Regions from separate parts of the Lysinibacillus sp. IITD104 genome, predicted to be linked through region 1. Evidence: riboswitches for the same ligand, from Rfam matches in the RefSeq annotation. Region 1 holds a riboswitch; each other region holds the start of a gene.
The links. A riboswitch is a leader RNA that binds a small molecule or an ion and turns the genes downstream of it on or off. The one in region 1 is predicted to bind cobalamin.
Positions count from the first base shown of each region.

Region 2: it holds a riboswitch for cobalamin, as region 1 does, so the genes downstream of both, V1L66_RS12320 (ABC transporter substrate-binding protein) here and V1L66_RS19950 (ABC transporter substrate-binding protein) in region 1, are expected to answer to the same signal.
Region 3: it holds a riboswitch for cobalamin, as region 1 does, so the genes downstream of both, V1L66_RS09140 (energy-coupling factor ABC transporter permease) here and V1L66_RS19950 (ABC transporter substrate-binding protein) in region 1, are expected to answer to the same signal.
Region 4: it holds a riboswitch for cobalamin, as region 1 does, so the genes downstream of both, cobT (nicotinate-nucleotide--dimethylbenzimidazole phosphoribosyltransferase) here and V1L66_RS19950 (ABC transporter substrate-binding protein) in region 1, are expected to answer to the same signal.

Region 1 covers NZ_JBAHYH020000001.1:3,963,724-3,968,290, forward strand. Annotated here, with positions in the region: gene V1L66_RS19940 (adenosylcobinamide amidohydrolase) at 1-957, opposite strand, end outside; gene V1L66_RS19945 (iron ABC transporter permease) at 954-1,955, opposite strand; gene V1L66_RS19950 (ABC transporter substrate-binding protein) at 1,952-2,920, opposite strand; cobalamin riboswitch at 3,051-3,234, opposite strand; gene V1L66_RS19955 (acyl-CoA dehydrogenase family protein) at 3,292-4,567, opposite strand, start outside.
Region 2 covers NZ_JBAHYH020000001.1:2,427,038-2,431,604, reverse strand. Annotated here, with positions in the region: gene V1L66_RS12325 (translation factor GTPase family protein) at 1-1,723, opposite strand, end outside; cobalamin riboswitch at 1,906-2,093, shown strand; gene V1L66_RS12320 (ABC transporter substrate-binding protein) at 2,256-3,248, shown strand; gene V1L66_RS12315 (precorrin-3B methylase) at 3,300-3,977, shown strand; gene V1L66_RS12310 (S9 family peptidase) at 4,049-4,567, shown strand, end outside.
Region 3 covers NZ_JBAHYH020000001.1:1,814,512-1,819,078, forward strand. Annotated here, with positions in the region: gene V1L66_RS09120 (S8 family serine peptidase) at 1-56, opposite strand, end outside; gene V1L66_RS09125 (ATP-binding cassette domain-containing protein) at 236-1,072, opposite strand; gene cbiQ (cobalt ECF transporter T component CbiQ) at 1,069-1,842, opposite strand; gene V1L66_RS09135 (energy-coupling factor ABC transporter substrate-binding protein) at 1,848-2,120, opposite strand; gene V1L66_RS09140 (energy-coupling factor ABC transporter permease) at 2,124-2,870, opposite strand; cobalamin riboswitch at 3,019-3,204, opposite strand; cobalamin riboswitch at 3,456-3,638, shown strand; gene V1L66_RS09145 (ferredoxin) at 3,784-4,155, shown strand; gene cobJ (precorrin-3B C(17)-methyltransferase) at 4,160-4,567, shown strand, end outside.
Region 4 covers NZ_JBAHYH020000001.1:3,307,995-3,312,561, forward strand. Annotated here, with positions in the region: gene V1L66_RS16945 (methionine gamma-lyase family protein) at 1-219, opposite strand, end outside; gene V1L66_RS16950 (trimeric intracellular cation channel family protein) at 560-1,165, shown strand; gene cobT (nicotinate-nucleotide--dimethylbenzimidazole phosphoribosyltransferase) at 1,279-2,334, opposite strand; cobalamin riboswitch at 2,426-2,602, opposite strand; gene V1L66_RS16960 (ABC transporter ATP-binding protein) at 2,699-4,393, opposite strand; gene V1L66_RS16965 (hypothetical protein) at 4,433-4,567, opposite strand, start outside.

The sequences.
Region 1 (4,567 bases):
ATCGCTGATAACATAATCACCAAGAACTGAGCGATTTAATAAGCAATTATGCCAGCCAATACCTGGGTTATGAACTGCAGAGGATACGGTCTTCAAAGGAAGCTCTGCTTGAAGTTTGATATATTGCTCGGTTATCGTAAAGTGCTCTTTTGTAATGACAGCGCGCTGCTGGTAGTTAGTAGCTGCCGGCATCATGGTAATTTGTGGTTTTGGTATTTCAGGATGTGCATATGTAGTCACCCGTGCTTGGTAAACTTCTTCAATTTGAGAGGCAATTAATACTTCATGGGGTACCCCCATTGCTCTCACTTGCCCACTCTCCATAAGTAACAATTCATCACAATAAAGCGACGCTAGATTCATATCATGTAGTACCATAACAACCGTTAAACCACATTCCAAAGCTTCCTTCCGAACCATATCTAAAATTTGACGTTGGTGTGCAATATCTAAATGATTAGTTGGTTCATCCAGTAATAGGATTTCTGCAGCTTGAGCTAAGGCCTGTGCTACAAATACCCTTTGTTGTTCACCGCCAGATAAAAATTCCATCGGTGTATGCTCATATCGCTTTACACCTGTTTGAAGCATAGCATGTTGAACAGCCTGCTCATCTTGTGTAGACCAACTTGAGAAAAAGCCTGTTTGATGCGGATAGCGCCCTAGTGAAACTGCCTCTCTCACACTGTTCGAGAAAGCATTTGCATGAAGCTGTGGTAATACAGCCATTTTTTTCGCCAAAGCACGAGCATTATAAGAAAGAATATTTTGTCCATCAATCGAAATGGTTCCAGCAGTAGCAGGTAAAATACCACTCATTACTTTTAATAATGTAGATTTCCCGCTACCATTCGGCCCTAGAATGCCAAGAATTTTCCCCTTTTCAACGGTAAAACTAATGTCCTTGACGATTGGTATATCTTCATAGCCACCTGATAGATGTTCAACAACAATCATGCCCGTACCCCCTTGCTTCTTCGCTGCTTATAAAAAATATAGGAGAAAACAGGTGCTCCAATAAATGCCGTAATTACACCAATTGGTAGCTCTCTTGGCACAATGATTGTTCGTGCTACTAAGTCGCAAATAATAAGTAATGTTGCACCATTAAAAAAAGATAATGGCAATAAGTGGCGATGATCAGAACCCCAAATCATCCTTGTCATATGCGGCACCACTAATCCTACAAAGCCAATTGTGCCAGAAACCGCTACAGCCGCTCCAGTTAACATGGAGCCACCTGCTAATATCAAATATTTACTGCGCTTTACATTAACACCTAAATGTTTTGCTCGCTCTTCACCATACAACAAAACATTTAGTTCTCGTCTTTGCGTCCATAGCATAATTGAACCTACAATCACAAATGGAATGATCATTTGGACATATGGCCAACCACGCATCGAAACAGAACCAAGTAGCCAGCCTATTACCTGACGTAATTCTTCACCAGATAAGGCAATCATTAATGAAATAAGGGAACCTAAAAATGAACTAAAAATAACACCTGTTAATATCAACGTTTCCATTTTCAATGAGCGGTCTACGAGTCTAGCAAAGCTCATAACAACTACCATCGTGATGATAGCACCAATCATACTGAAGGTTGGCAGCGCATACAAACCGACAACAGGTATAGAAATACTAAAAAAGATCGTTAAAACAGCACCAACAGAAGCCCCTGATGAAACCCCTAGTGTATATGGATCTGCTAATGGATTTTTTAATAAACCTTGGAATGCTGCTCCAGCAATAGCTAGAGATGCGCCTACTAGTCCCGCTAATAACACGCGAGGCAAACGAATTTTCCAAAAGATATTGGCGGCTGTTTCATCAACCGCCTTATTCCACAATACTTCTAGTGGAATATGAACTGAGCCTATTGCTACGCCACACCAGATGCTAATAAGAAGAAGCGTACATGTTAGTGTATAGGCTAGTGCTATTTTTTTCACTTAAATACCTCAGGATAGATCGCTTTTGCTAATTCTTCTAGACCTTCTGCTAAACGTGGTCCTTGACGACTTGTTGTGCTTTCATCTACCTGCACAATCGCATTATTTTTCACGGCATTAATCGTATCAAAGCCCGCACGTTTTGGTATCTTCGTTAAAATATCTGGTACATAATGATATGTCACCACGATGACATCTGGGTTTTTCGCGATAATTTGCTCTGCATCAATTTTATACCAATTATCGCCATCTACAGCTACATTCTCTGCATTGAGCATTTCAAGCATTGCATTCATAAATGTGCCATTACCAGCTGTATAAATATCTGGCTCATCCGATGCTTCAACTAACACTTTTTTTGGTTCAACGTCCTTGACTTTAGTCAAAATTCCTTCTACTTTAGCCTTCATATTAGCGACAATTTTTTCTGCCTCTGGTAATTTTCCTGTAGCACGTCCAAGCTGCTCAATTGTCGTATATGTTTCATTAAAGTCTTGTGCATTTTTTACTACAAATACTTTTAAACCTGCCGATTCAAGCTGTGCAATAGCCTCTTCTGAAAGAGACATGCTAGATTCGTGAGAAAAAACGATATCTGGTTTTAAGGCAATAATTTTTTCAATATCGTATTCCATGCCGCCAACCTTATCCTTCTCAGCTGCCTCTGGTGGATAATCGTCGTTGTCAGTAACACCAACTATTTCATCATTTAAACCGAGTCCAAAAAGAATTTCAGTGTTACTTGGAATAAGTGAAACAATTTTCTCCGGAGGTGCTTCGAGTGTAATGTCCTTACCAAGGGCATCTGTTATTGTCATTGGGAATGTTGCTTCATCCACCTGTGCCTTTTCTTGCTGTGTTTGCTGCTCATTAGCTGGCTTGTTATCCTTTGCTTCCTGTCCACAAGCAGCTAGCAAGCCCACTGCTAAAAATGCTGATAATCCTATTTTCCAAAATTTCTTCATGTGAATCCTCCTTGGTTGATCCGTGCGATATTTCTTATTCTAATCAAAATAATACCCCTCATCTTTGAAAGATGAGGGGTCAAAATCGCACCAAAAAACTGATACAAAATCCACCACCCTATCCTCGTAGGTTGTATGTCGTTATAAAGGCAGGTCTCCTGGCTAGTGCTGCTTGCGATTTTTCAAGCCTTCCCGAAATATTCAGTGGCATCATTTGAAAAAACTCACACTTACAGTGGCGGGACCGCATCGGAATTACACCGATTTCCCTTTTCACTTTACTTAAGTAAAGAACCTTTATAATATTCAGTTGATTTCATTATACATGAAAATGAAAGAAGTCGCCTCCATTCAAGACGACTTCCAAGCTATTATACAATTTCAGAAAAGTATTGGACTGTTTTCATTTGAGCACCCATTTCTCTTAATGACCATGTCTGCTCTAAATAAACGTCCGCAAGTTTTTCATATTTCCCACCAAATTTATGTGCCCATTCAACCGCTACAACACTTTCATAAAGATGAGCCATCTTTTTCGCCATATCTTTTGCTTCAAAAGTTTTCGTCGCTTCGTCTAAAGCGCTAAAGAGTTGTAGTTTCGCAGACATATCCTCCAATTTTTCTTTAACGATTTGTACCAATGAGCTGTCAGCTAATTTGTCTAATCGTTCCTTCATCTCATGTACAAACAATTCATGGGCATGGAACTTATCTACCAAACGAATGAGTTCTAAGGCCAAAATATTAGCCGTCCCCTCCCACACCGTCAACACTTGCGCGTCTCTTAATAAGCGTGGCGTTACAAAGTCTTCGATATAGCCATTACCTCCGTGTAATTCAATTGCCTCACTAGCATAATGAACGGCTTGCTCTGCCGTTTCCTTTTTCATAATGGCAATATATAAACGATTCATAATAAGGTCTTGCTGTGTTCCCTGTCCACTCGTCACTTTATCGTATAACTGAATAAGATCAAAAACTGTCGCTACCTCCACGTGCAACTTAGCTGCAAATTTACCTAAAGCATCCTGAATCATAGGGTATTGTGTTAAGGGCTTGCCAAATGCATGTCGATTGGTTACATAATGTTTTGCCTCTAAGAAGCCGCGGCGCATAATACCAATTGAAGCGACTGCATTACAAATTCTTGATAGATTTAGTGCTTCTAGCATGTAATAAATCCCTTTATTTTGCTCTCCTACAACATAGGCAAGTGCACCTTCAAATTCTACCTCACCAGAGGGAACAGCCCGAACCCCTAGTTTATCTTTCAGTCGGCGAATACGTAGATGATTCGCTGTTCCATCTTCTTTGCGCCATGGAACTGCAAACAACGTTAAGCCTTTGGAACCTGCTGGCGCATCTTCTAGTCGCGCCAATACCATCGCTACACCACACATGCCTGCATTGGAGGCAAAGTATTTTTCACCATATAGACGATACGCAGTGCCATCCTTTCTAGCCTCCACCACATTTGCACCAACATCAGAGCCTCCTTGACGTTCTGTTAAAAATGTCGCACCTTCATATAAATCTGTGTCACCTGTTGCACAAACATGTGGTAAAAAACGCTGCTTTACCTCTTCATCCGCATAATGATCTAATAGATAGGCAGTAGCCATCGTCAATGTTACGGGACAGTAAAAA
Region 2 (4,567 bases), 1.5 Mb from region 1:
TGTAGCTCATTAAAGTGGCAACAGGCGCACGACCTGTTAGGATAACATCCGTTTCAGATAAAATCGGGTCATCGAATGTGCCTGCTGCTTGCTGAATATCAGTCATCATACGGCCGATATAGTCGTTTGAAGCCTTCATTTTAAAGCGATAATAGGGTTCTAGTAGTACATTTTGTGCCTGCTCCAGCCCCTGGCGCAGAGCACGGAAACTGGCTTCACGGAAATCTCCCCCTGATGTATGCTCGTTGTGCCCGCGACCTGTTAGAAGTGTAAAATGAATATCTGTTACAGGGAAGCCTGTCAGTAGCCCATGATGGTCACGCTCAAACAGGTGCTTTTCAACAAGGCGCTGATTGCCTATGGATAAATGATCGGCATGACAGGCATTGCTGAAGGTATTACCTGTTCCACGTGGATTTGGCTCCATTAATAAATGAACTTCTGCATAATGCTTGAGGGGCTCGAAATGACCATAGCCCGTTACGGTTGTCGCAATGGTTTCCATATATAAAATTTGCGGCTCACCAAAGGAGACAGCTATTGAAAAACGCGTCATTAATACCTCTGTCAGGACCTCCAATTGAATGGCACCCATAATATGCACATGGATTTCCTGAAATTTTTCCTGCCAGACCACACGCAAGGACGGTTCTTCTGCTTCGAGTAAACGGAAAATCTGTAGCACTTCCTTGATATGTTGATCACCCTCATATTGAACCTTTGCCTGTAAGGTTGGGACAAGCTCATAGGGCTGTGATAGCATCGTTGTACCGATTCGATCCCCAATGTTTGCCTGGCTCAGTCCTTTGACAGCGAAAATTTCTCCTGCCTCTACCTGTTGAACGGTCTCAAAGCGACTGCCGTTATAAAGGCGAATTTCGGTCACTTTTTCTGTTACTTCGTCAAATGAAAATTCATCTCGTACATGCAACGAGCCCTTGGTTGCCTTCATAAAGGTTAAACGCTGGTGCCCATCATGACGAATCTTAAAAACCTCGCCCTCAAACGGGGCATCCTTGTCAAAATGGGAAGCCGTTAACAGCGGGAGCTGGTCAAGAAATTCCTGAATGCCCTCATCCTTTAAGGCCGAGCCAGCAAAGCAAGGGAAGGCACCTTCATTTTTAATCATTTCCTTTAATTGAGCAAGACACTGTTCATGCTCCAATGACTCATTTAGAAAGGCATCAAGCAATTTTTCATCGCGCTCCGCCAGCCATTCCATAATATTATTTGATACATAGTCTGCTCGCAGTGGCTCATCGATGAACAATACATGCTGAGAGCAATCTTTGCGAAGCTGTCTGATGACAGCCTCCATATTGGCACCCTCACGATCCATTTTATTGATAAAGAAGAAGGTAGGGACATGGTATTGACGTAAAAGTTGCCACACTGTTTCTGTATGGCCTTGTATCCCTTCGACAGCGCTAATGATAATAATGGCATAATCCATCACACGAATAGCACGCTCCATCTCAGGGGAGAAATCGACATGCCCTGGCGTATCAATCAATGTGTATGTATCATCGCCAATATTCATGCGCCCTTGCTCGGCAAATATCGTAATGCCTCGTCTGCGCTCTAGCTCATGATGATCAAGAAAGGTATCCTGATGATCAACACGCCCCCGTGCTTGAATACTATTTGTATGAAAAAGTACTTGCTCAGAGAAGGTCGTTTTTCCTGCATCCACGTGCGCAAGTACACCGATTGTTTTGTACATAGGAAATCCTCGTTTCTATAGATTGCTATCTTTTTATTGTAACAGAATACTAGCTCCTTTATTTCTTGTAAAATAGTTCGTCTTTATGTCGAAATAGTGCTAATATAATGATGATTATACTTTTACCATCATACTACTGATTGCGCGACAAATTTTCTTCTGCTAGTCTATCAATAGTATTGAACATTATAGAACGTATTGGTGCAAATGGCATTTGTCATTTGCTTAAAAGGGAAATCGGTGCAATTCCGATGCTGTCCCGCAACTGTAAATGGGGAGTCTATACAGCATGCCACTGTAGTGAAACTATGGGAAGGCGTATAGATGATGAACCTAAGCCAGGATACCTGCCAATATGTATTTTTTGACTAAGAACCACGAGGATGGGGATAGTGATATAGGTAATGATACCGTTATTTCACTATGCTACTCTCTTGGCGACAAGAGGGTTTTTTTATGCCCTTCCAACTACCTTAGTAGTAAAGAAGTCTCTGATTTCTTTCTATATTTTAACAGCAAAGGAGAAAAGGACATGAAGAAATGGAAAAGTATATGGCTGATGATGATCATTGCCTTGGTCGCTGTTTTAGGGGCTTGTAACGCAAAGGACAAAACGGAATCAGCTGCACAAGGTGAAAAGGTTGAGCCATCTGAGGCGGCAGCAGCAGTAACCATTGAAAATAATGACACAACTCAAACATATACGGAAGCACCAACAAAAGCGATTAGCTTAAATCAACATGTGACAGAAATTATGTTAGCACTTGGTTTAGAGGATTCTATGGTAGGGACAGCTTACTTAGATGATAAAATCTATGAACCACTGCAAGAGGCATACGATAAGGTCCCTGTTCTTTCCGATCAATACCCAACGAAGGAGCAAGTCATCGATGCCGAGGCAGATTTCCTATATGCGGGCTGGAAAAGTGGCTTCGGGGAAAAGGGTGTTGGCACACCAGAAGAGCTTGAAGAATTAGGTATCCATACGTATTTACATACGGCTTCCAACATGACAAAGCCAACATTAGAGGATATTTTTACCGATATTCGTAATATCGCGAAGATTTTCCGTATTGAGGATCGTGGTGAAGCTTTAATTGAGCAGATGACGAAAGATGTAGAGGCAGTACAAGCTAAATTACCAAAAGATAGCGAAAAATTACGGATTCTTGTGTTTGATAGCGGTGAAAAGGATGTATTTACAGCGGGTCAAAACTTTATGAATGAGCTAGTGACAATCGCGGGTGGACAAAATATCTTTGGTGATGTGGAATCAGGCTGGACAACTGTGTCGAAGGAAGATGCAGTGGACCGCAATCCAGAGGTAGTTGTCGTAATTGATTACGGTGAAACAACGGCAGAACAAAAGATCCAATTCTTAAAAAATGATCCAGCATTGAAGGAGATGGAAGCTGTTAAAAATGAGCGTTTTGTTATCCTGCCACTTTCAGCAGCATCTGAAGGGGTTCGTGCGGCAGAGGCGATTGAAATTTTAGCAAAGGGCTTCTATCCTGAAAACTTTTAATCCATTCGAGCTAGCGTTTTGCTAGCTCCTTTTTCATAAGGAGCGATAAGAATGAACGCATTTCAAAAAAATGTACCAGATCAAACATTTGAAACATTAAACCGTCATGGTGAATTCACACGTCTTGCAGTCAGCCCTGGCATTATTAATAAGCATTATACGCCTGCGCAATTTCAAAAAATAGCCGAAATTGCAGGCGAAAAGGGTGCGATAAAGTATTCGGCCTCCTACAGTATTCTCGTATCCATTCCAATAAGTGATGCGTCAGAAGCGATACAAGCCTTACAGGAAGCGGGTCTTTATGTGGTGCCCTCAGGTCCTATCATTGCCATGAGGGCCTGTGATTTTTGTGATGGTGAGAAAATGGAGGCTGCCCCGATAACCGAACAGCTCTATCATGCCATGGTGGGGATGACGGTACCTGCAAGAGTCCGAGTCAATATTAATGGCTGTGCATCAGCTTGCTACAATGCAGTCTATGATGATATTGGGCTCGTTTACCAACAAGAAAGCTTTGATGTCTATTTAGGGGCAGTACCGATGGGAGCAAAGGCACAGGCTGGCAATTTATTCGCTAAGAGGGTAGACGTCACACAAATTGAAGATGTTTTACTGCACCTGATAAACCTTTATAAGGAGCATGCTCGCCCAAATGAACCCTTCTATAAATTTTACCGCAGAACAAAGTCCGCAGAATATTGGGAACTAGTAAAAAATTCGATTAAATAGCAGGAATATTACTTAGGGTGTCGAAGTATTGTAGTAAGGCACAGAATATTACAATACAAAGGAGCAAGAACATGACATCGAAACAAGGGATTCAACCAGAAGATCTTTATCACTTAAAATCAGTAGCAGATCCACAGCTTTCACCAGATGGGACAGAGGTAGTTTATGTAGAGACTCGTATGGACGAGAAGAAAAACGACTATATATCGAATTTGTTTTACATAAACTTGAAGGACAAAACACCACAGCAATGGACATTTGGTGAAGATAGAACGAGTTCCCCTGTTTGGTCACCAGATGGCAGTCAAATTGCATTTTTGTCAACGAGAACAGGTAAGTCGCAAATTTATGTTCTTTCGAAAGCAGGTGGAGAGGCAAAACAGGTGACACATTGTAAAAATGGAGCGACCTCCCCTGTCTGGTCACCATGTGGCAAGAAAATTGCTTTTTCAGTCGTGCTAGGGAAAGATGAAACCATCCTAGATAAAGCGGAGGATGAGAAGAAAAAGGATAAAGAACTAAAGCCACTAGAAATCGAGAAAATGAAACACAAATCGGATGCTGGTGGATTTATTGATATGGAGCAGTTT
Region 3 (4,567 bases), 2.1 Mb from region 1:
ACCATGAGTGCAGCAGATGCTACAACAGCGACTGATTTTTTATACCAACTTTTCAATTGTTATCTCTCCTTGGTGTTATAAATTAAATCTCGACTATATTAATACGGACAAAGATTAGAAAAGTTTCGTAATGGAGGAAAATTTTTCTTTGCTATTTTAATTTTTGGTAGATATAACGAAAAAACGAACAGCTAAATACTGCTTGTTTTTCGTATACCTAGCATTGTTAAAAGCTTTAGATCTGTTCTATTAATTGTTGTAGCTCCTGCTTGGAACGAGGGATGTTGATATTTTCCTGCAATAGCTTCTTTTTTTGCAAAGCTATGACCATTTCAAAAATCCATGGACGTTCAAGATGCGCGCGATGTAACAATTCGTCTTCATAAAACAAGGTGATTGGATCACCGTTATAAATAATTTTTCCAGCCTCCATAACAATGATTAGATCTGCCCATTCATAGGCGAGAGGTATGTCATGGGTTGCTAGTAAAATGGTTCTCTCACCATCATCTAATTTGGCTAAGTATTGTAATACTTGTGTAGCATAATAATTATCAAGACCTGCTGTTGGTTCATCTAACAAAAGGACAGAGGGCTCCATCGCTAAAACACCTGCCATTGCTACACGTTTTTTCTGACCTACGCTTAAAAAATGAATAGGTTTATCAAGCAAATCTTTCACTTCGGTTTGCGCAACGGCCCATGCTATTTTTTCTTCCGTTTTTTCAGTAGACCAGCCGAGATTCAATGGGCCAAATGCTATATCTTGCTTGACGGTCCCTGAAAAAAGCTGATGATCTGCATTCTGAAAAACAATGCCGACTTTTTGGCGTAGGGCCTTTAAAGCTTTTCGACTATATTCCAGATCGTTGCCTTCGAATACAATCGTTCCAGCTGTAGGTTTTAAAATACCGTTAAGATGCTGAAATAAAGTCGATTTTCCTGCGCCATTATGTCCGAGTATGGCGATTTTTTTACCTTTTGGAATGTCTAATGTAATATCTGACAACGCCTTCGTACCATCCGCATAGGCATAAGATAATTGGTTGAGTTCAAAATAAAATGCTGTCATGTAAAATACCCTCCATATACGATGAGGACTAGTAAAATAGCTGCCATGCCTAGCCAATTTTTCTTGCTATAAGAGCCCATCTCTTGCCAGTAGACTGCATCGCCTCCACGTGATTGCATGGCATTGTTGAGCTCTCGGCTACGCTGAAACATTTCCACAAATAATGCCACAATAAGCATGGAGACAGAGCGTAGCCATTGCATCGGTGAATGATAGCCAAGACGTGCTTGCTGGGCGAGATGTATATTTTGCATACTTTCTAAAAACATAAAAATAAAACGATAGGTTAGTTCGACGAGCTCCACTAATAAAGAGGGGAGTCGCCATTGTCGTAGCACATAACATATTCCTTGTACGGAAGTGGTTAGAATTAAAAAGTATAAACAACTAATGCTGCCAAGGACAATAAAGAACAGCTGTTGCGCTGCTAACACACTTGCATTCCCAATAAAGACAGTCCAATTCCTAAATGTAAACGACCAAATATGGGCAGGGAGTGTATTCGTTGATGATGTAAAGGAAAGTAAAATAGATACGAGACTTGTTAATAAGAAAAAGCTAGGTAGCAATAATAATTTGCCGTAGTATGCAAGCGGAATTTTTGCACCTAAAATGATAAAAGCACTCATTACAAAAAATGTAATGAGTGAAAGTCGTTCATCTCTCATGATGAGCGTTATGAGAAGTAGTCCAAGTGAAAATATCATTTTTTCTAGCGGATGAACGGACGCTAGCTTATTCAGATAGGCATACTTATCAATGAGTAACATAATGGTTAACCTTCTTTGTGTTTGCCACGCATATAGCCGATGAAGTAGCCAATAAAGCCAGCTCCTATAGCTGCCTGTAGCACGAATAATAAGCTTTCGATTTCACCACTTGGTGGCTCCCATAGACTTTCAAACCATGGTTCATATTCCGCATTAATTTCACCAATAGCTGCTTCTGCTTCTCCATCAGCACCACCAAATTCAGCACCTTTTTGTATGAATAAGGGAATGATGGCTAACAACACAACAATTGCTAATAACAATAAATTTTTCTTCATTTGTTAATGTGCCTCCTTTGTTGAGAAAACACGTAACGTTTTTAATTCGCTAACATTGTATTTTTTCAAGAAATTCATCACAATGACCGTTAAAATTCCTTCACTCACTGCTAAAGGAATTTGAGTTAAGGCAAAAATACCTGCAAACTTTGTAAAGGATGCCATAAAGCCTCCAACCTCTGAAGGAAAGGCTAGTGCTAGTTGTACAGAAGTCACAATGTATGTACCTAAATCACCAAGCATAGCTGCAAAGAATATGGCTAGTGAAAATGACAACCCTACTTTTTGAGCCCCTTTAAAGACAAAGTAAGCAATAAAAGGACCAACAATAGCCATAGAAAAGGCATTAGCCCCTAAAGTTGTAATTCCTCCATGAGCTAATAATAAAGATTGAAATAATAAAACGATTGTTCCAATTACACTCATTGCTAGAGGGCCAAAGAGTACTGTCCCAAGTCCTACACCAGTTGGGTGAGAGCAACTACCTGTAACTGAAGGGATTTTTAGGGCGGATAGCACAAAGGCAAAGGCTCCTGAAAGCCCCAAAAGCATTTTTGTTTCAGGATTTTCATCAATGGTTTTTCGAATAGAACGCAATCCTAGAATGATAAATGGGATAGAGATCACCCACCAAAAAATAGCCCATTCGATTGGTAAAAAACCTTCCATGATATGCATGGCAAAGGCACGTTTTGGCACGATTAAAAAGGCCAGTAAAAAATAACTAAGTTTCCACCATGATAATTTCAAAAAGCTTTCCTCCTAACTAATTAATAGATTTTTAGAATATTGCGTGCGTAATTAAAAAAAGCACTTCTCCTTAGGTGGAAAAGTGCATAGCTAAAAAAGCAAATAACAGTCTCATCTGCTAAGCCGCACACCTATCCTCGTAGGTTGAAACGATCACTTATTTTTCGGCAGGTCTCCTGGCTCTAGTTCAATGCTTTATAGGTCTTCCCATCCGTTGGACAGTGACATATTCTATAAAGCTCCCTATTACAGTGGCGGGACCGCGCCGGACTCAAACCGGCTTCCCTTTTAAGCAAAATGACAAGCACTTTGCACCGAAAAACATTCAAATTGTGAGATTTCACGACAAAGTGTAACATGAATTTCCATAAATATGCTATACCTTTTATGAAATTTTTTAAATTAAAGGTCAACGGTGAATATTCTGATAAAATTTTGTGCGCAAATTATATAGATTGTATAAATTTCATACCTAGTTCCATTCAAAATTGATAAATTTGTCATAAATTTTTAAAGAAATATTGAAATTTTAAAATAATAAGATATGATAAAGACAGTTTTCTATTTAAAATTCTAATAAAAATTTCATATAAAACGTCAATAAGTGCTCGAATAGCTCGAGATAATAGGGAAATTGGTGAAAATCCAATACAGCCCCCGCTACTGTAATAGCTGATGAAATCGCAAAGCCACTGGTGCAAACTTGGGAAGGTGCGACAGTAAAATGAAGCTTAAGTCAGGAAACCTGCTTATTTGATTGTGCATGCAAACTTTTCGGAGGGAGAAGTTGAAGCGAAAGCGGGTACCTGTATTTCATTCTATTCGTTTTTATTTGGCTTCTACAAAACCTTTACTCTTCGTTATAGAGTAAAGGTTTTTCTTTTTCCAAAAAGCAAATGAGGGGAGACAGAAGATGACAACTTGGAATTTAGAGGGGATGAAAACACATCTCTTTATTTGCAATGGCAGTAGCTGCATGAAAAAGGATGGGGAGGAAATTACCTTAGCCATTCGAGATGAGATACAGCGGCAAGCACTCGATCAGGAAATACATACGACAAGAACGCGCTGTAATGGACGCTGCAAGGATGCTTGTGTGGTAATCGCTTATCCTCAAGGAAACTGGTATCGTGTGCCATCAACAGAGCATGCTAGAACACTAGTACAAGATTTACATCATGAATCCTTATACAACGAACATGTCTTTACACTTCGTGAAGGTACATTACAGCGTACTGCTCAAACAACTGCCATTAAAGGGATCGAAAAGGTGAAAGAGGGGTAACAACATGGCGCAAAAAGGAAAAATTTTCGTAGTAGGCTTTGGACCTGGAGATTTTAAGCATATTACGACACGTGCAGTAGAGGCTTTACAACAAAGTGATATGATTATAGGCTATAAAACCTATGTAGAGCTGATTCAAGATTTAGTAAGTGCAAAATCGATTGTTAGTACAGGCATGACAGAAGAAGTGTCGCGTGCACAGGAAGCCGTTCGTCAAGCCGAAGCAGGGAGCATCGTCTCAGTAATTTCGAGTGGTGATGCAGGCGTCTATGGCATGGCAGGATTAGTCTATGAGGTGTTAATTGAGCTAGGCTGGACAGAAGCAACAGGAATTGAAGTTGAAATTGTTCCTGGGATTTCTGCGATTAATTCATGCGCTAGCATACTTGGTGCACCTATTATGCATGATGCT
Region 4 (4,567 bases), 660 kb from region 1:
AACACGCTCTAGATTATCCCGTCCCTCATCATCATAGCCATAGCCGTTTGATGGATGTAAATGATAATCACTTACTTGATGCTTTCCGAACGCTGCTAGCACCTTCTGCTGATTATAAAACGCCATTTCTTCTACCTTGGCATGATAAGGCCGAACTTGCTCCTCAATTTTTGTCGCTAACGACAGCGTTTGTATTGATAAATTTGATGTAAACGTCATTCTTTCTTCTCCATTTCACAATGTCTCGCATTTCAATCAGTAACATTTATTGACTATCTAAATTGACTTCAATCACTCTAGAATTACCTAACCAACTACTGGTATATGAACGCTTTTGACGAATGTTTTCTTTATTTTAATCACATTTTATCAATTTGTATGTGCACCTGTAAAACTTGCCTATTGTTTCTAAGAGCATTTTACGCTAAGCTAATGTGCGGACTTATTTCGAGAAGCGTATTTAATGACCGATTTTGGCTATTAAATTCATAGATTCTGTTACGTAAAATAGTCTTTTAACTTTAAAAAAGTTTATTTATTGATAGAAGGGGTGAAAGGGATGGCTTGGGAGGTTTTTAGTATCATAGGAACAATTGCCTTTGCTATTTCTGGGGCAATTATTGCCATGGAAGAAGAATACGATTTATTTGGTGTATATATACTTGGTATTGTCACTGCTTTTGGTGGAGGAGCCATTCGAAATTTACTCATCGGGCTACCTGTCACAACCCTATGGGGACAGGATATGATGTTTCAAATTGCGCTGGCTGCGATTACGATATTTTTTATTTTTCCGCATCATCTGATTCAACATTGGCATCGTTGGGGTAACTTCACAGATGCGATTGGCTTATCAGCGTTCGCTATTCAAGGCGCACTTTATGCTGTCAAGCTGGATATGCCTGTTAGTGCTGTGGTTGTAGCTGCTGTGTTAACAGGTTCAGGTGGTGGCATTGTACGTGATTTATTAGCTAGAAGAAAACCATTAGTTCTCCGTGATGAAGTTTATGGTGTTTGGGCAGCTCTTGCTGGACTACTAATCGGCTTCGAGGTTTTTACAGGGGACATTTTCCTTTATATTTTATTCGCGGTAATTACTGCGTTACGTATTCTTTCCTATACGATGAAGTGGCGCTTGCCATTACGTAAGTTAAATCGTGCATAAATACTATTCAGCCAATGACCAAAAATTAAGTCATTGGCTGTTTTATTTTTTGGCTAATAATAATCTTTTATGAGTTTCATTCCTTATATGATTGAAGAAGACATTAACTTAGCTTATCTTTTTAACAACTGCATTGCTTCTTCTAATGTCACCATGTTTTTCATCATTGAACAAGCTGCATCTAAAATAGGAAAGGCTAAGGCTGCTCCAGAACCTTCGCCTAAACGCATATTCATGTGCAACATCGGTTCAATACCTAGTAATGCAGCGGCAATTTTTGCCCCTGGCTCCTCTGAAGCATGGGAAGGAATAATATAATCGATTACTTTTGGTTCGAGCTTATAAGCAATGAGGGCAGCTATAGTCGAAATAAATCCATCAATAACCACTGGTTTACGATGAACTGCAGCCCCAAGAATAATACCTGTCATCGCCCCTATCTCTAATCCTCCTACCTTAGCCAGAACATCAATAGCATCTTTTGGATTAGGCTTATTTAAGGTAATTGCTTTTTCAATAATCGCCGCTTTATAGGCAATGCCTCCTTGGCCAACTCCTGCCCCAAACCCTGTTACTTCTATAGGGTCACATCCAGTCAGAACAGCTAATATCGCAGCACTTGGTGTTGTATTGCCAATACCCATTTCCCCTGTACCTAGTACATCAGCACCTTGTATGATTTCCTCAGTGGCCACACGGATTCCTACTTCTATCGATTGAATGGCTTCTTGTTTGGACATAGCTGGACCTTGTGCCATGTTATCTGTACCGTATTTGATTTTATGAATAATGACACCAGCATCAAGTGGAATATCTGCTTTTACCCCAACATCTACTGTGACCACCTTTGCATTGGTAATGCCCGCAATCGCACAAACGCCTGTCCCCCCCTTAGGAAAATTTAATGTTTGAAAGACTGTAACATCTTGCGGATTCGTGGTTACACCTTCCTCACATACACCATGATCTGCAGCACAAACAATCATCACCTTTTTGTCAACCGTCGGATATAATTGTCCTGTTACACCAGAGAGCTGTACGGCAAGTGATTCTAGTTTACCCAAGCTACCTGGGGGCTTACAAAGCGCATCAATCCGCTTTCTAGCTTGCTCCATACCTTTCATATCAACCCCTTGAATGTTTTCAATCGTGTCTTGTAATAATGGCATAATTATTTCTCCTCTCGTTCTCATTAAGACAAAATAAAAAGTCTGTAGTTTATTGTCATAACAAATAAACTACAGACTTTTCCATCATCTATATCTTCTAAAGCAAATAGGCAGGTCTCCTGGCTCAAGTTCAACATCTCATAGTACCTTCCCAGCAATTCGCTAGTGGCATACACTATGAAACTTCCTTATACAGTGGCGGGTCCGCTAAAGCTTTTCACTTTATTCCCTATTCTCCCTAGTGGGCACCTATTGCTTTTATGTAATTATGTTAAATCTACTTTACAACTTTTTTAGTGTCAATAGATAAAAATTTTTTGAGTGTTAACTTAGTACCACCACCTATTCTAACAATATAGGCTTATCAAGAACCTGTCACAACAAATGAATCCCTCTCGTTCACCTGATTCCTATCAACTTCAAATATTTTATCTGCTTCATTTATTAAAACAGGGTGATGAGTAACCAATATAACAGTCTTTTGTTTTTCTTTATTTAAATATAAAAGTAATGATTCTATATTTATTTGGTTGTCTTTATCAAGCGCAGAAGTAATCTCGTCAAACAAATAGATATCCGCATCTCTTAGAAGCGATCTTGCTATTGAAAGTCTTTGCTGTTGCCCAGTAGATAATTCAAGCCCATTATGCCCTATAAGCGTTTCAAATTTATAGTCTAACGTTTCTATATATGAATAAATGTTAACCATTTTACAAATTTGAATTAATTCTTCGTCTGTTGCATCCGGCTTTGCTAATAACAAATTTTCCCTTATTGTCCCTGTCATTATAAAATGCTCTTGCGTTACCAAACATACCCTTTTTCTATAAACATCAATAGGAATATATCTAATATTCTGATTGGATAGAAATATTTCACCCTGATAATTAATGTATAAACCTGATAATATATTCAATAATGTCGATTTACCTGATCCGCTTTCTCCCTTAATCAATACAATTTTCTTCAAAGGTATTTGGAAATTTATATTTTCTAAAACAGGAGAAAATGCATTAGTATAGGTAAAGCTTACATTCCGTAATACTATTTTATCTTTATTAAAATGATGCGATGAATTTACATAGTCTGGTACTTCTAATTTCCTTAGCTGATATTTATTGTCTTCCATTAAGTTTTTCACTCTATTTACAGACACAATTGCTTCTTGTAAAAATGAATTTAGTTGGGAAAATCTTAAAAATGACTGACTAAAGTTATTGGCATAGGTTGTGAATGCTATTAATACTCCTAACGTGAGGCTTCCTTTATAAATAAAGTAGGCACCTATAATAAGGATAATCAAATAACTTGTAAAGTTTATTAATTCTATTATTGATCCTGATTTTATGCTTAAACGCATTTTATCAAGAGTATTTTTGTATAATAAGGTAATTTTCTTTTGATAGTTATCTATGGCGTTTATCTCATTATTAAATATCTTAAATAATTTAAATGATGACAGTAATTCTCCCAGATAGGTTAAATAAGAATCTAAATCTTTTTTGATGGCAGTATCCATCATCCTTATTTTTTTTCCATAATATTTAAAAATGATAAGTGCTAAAGGACAAGCTATGAATAAAATACTAGCTAAAATAAAATTTAGATTGATCAATATTATTAACACAATTATTATACTGATAAAGTCTACAACAATATTTAAAAACTCTGATACTACTTCAGAAAATGCCTTTGTATCATTTTCTATTTTATTCATCAGTTCACCTTTTGCTTTTAATTGATACTCATCCATGTCCATAGCCATAATTCTTTTTATTATCTTTAATTTAATATCCATTTGTAGATAGCAGGCAAATTTCGTTAAATAATATTTTTGGATTACTTTAAAAAATAAATTAAACAGAAACAAAAAAGCCATAAACACTATAATGAGGAATGCTGAATTGAGATCTTTTACTGTTATAGAATCAATAAATTTACCAAATAAAAGGGGGTGTACTATACTTAAAATCATTGAAATACCCATCAAAATATTTACTTGAAATAATTTTGCTTTGTATGGCTTTGTATACTTAAATACCTCACCTAATATTTTCATGAAATAATACTCTATCTCCCTGATTTAGTTAAGGTTTTCTTATAACCTTTTGATATACAGATAAGCATTTTTCGGCTCTTCCTGTAATATATGTAGAAACTTTTCCATATACGGATCTTTTTCATTACTAATGAGCAAGTTTTCTACTGACTTCTTTTTCGCCTCACTAAAGAG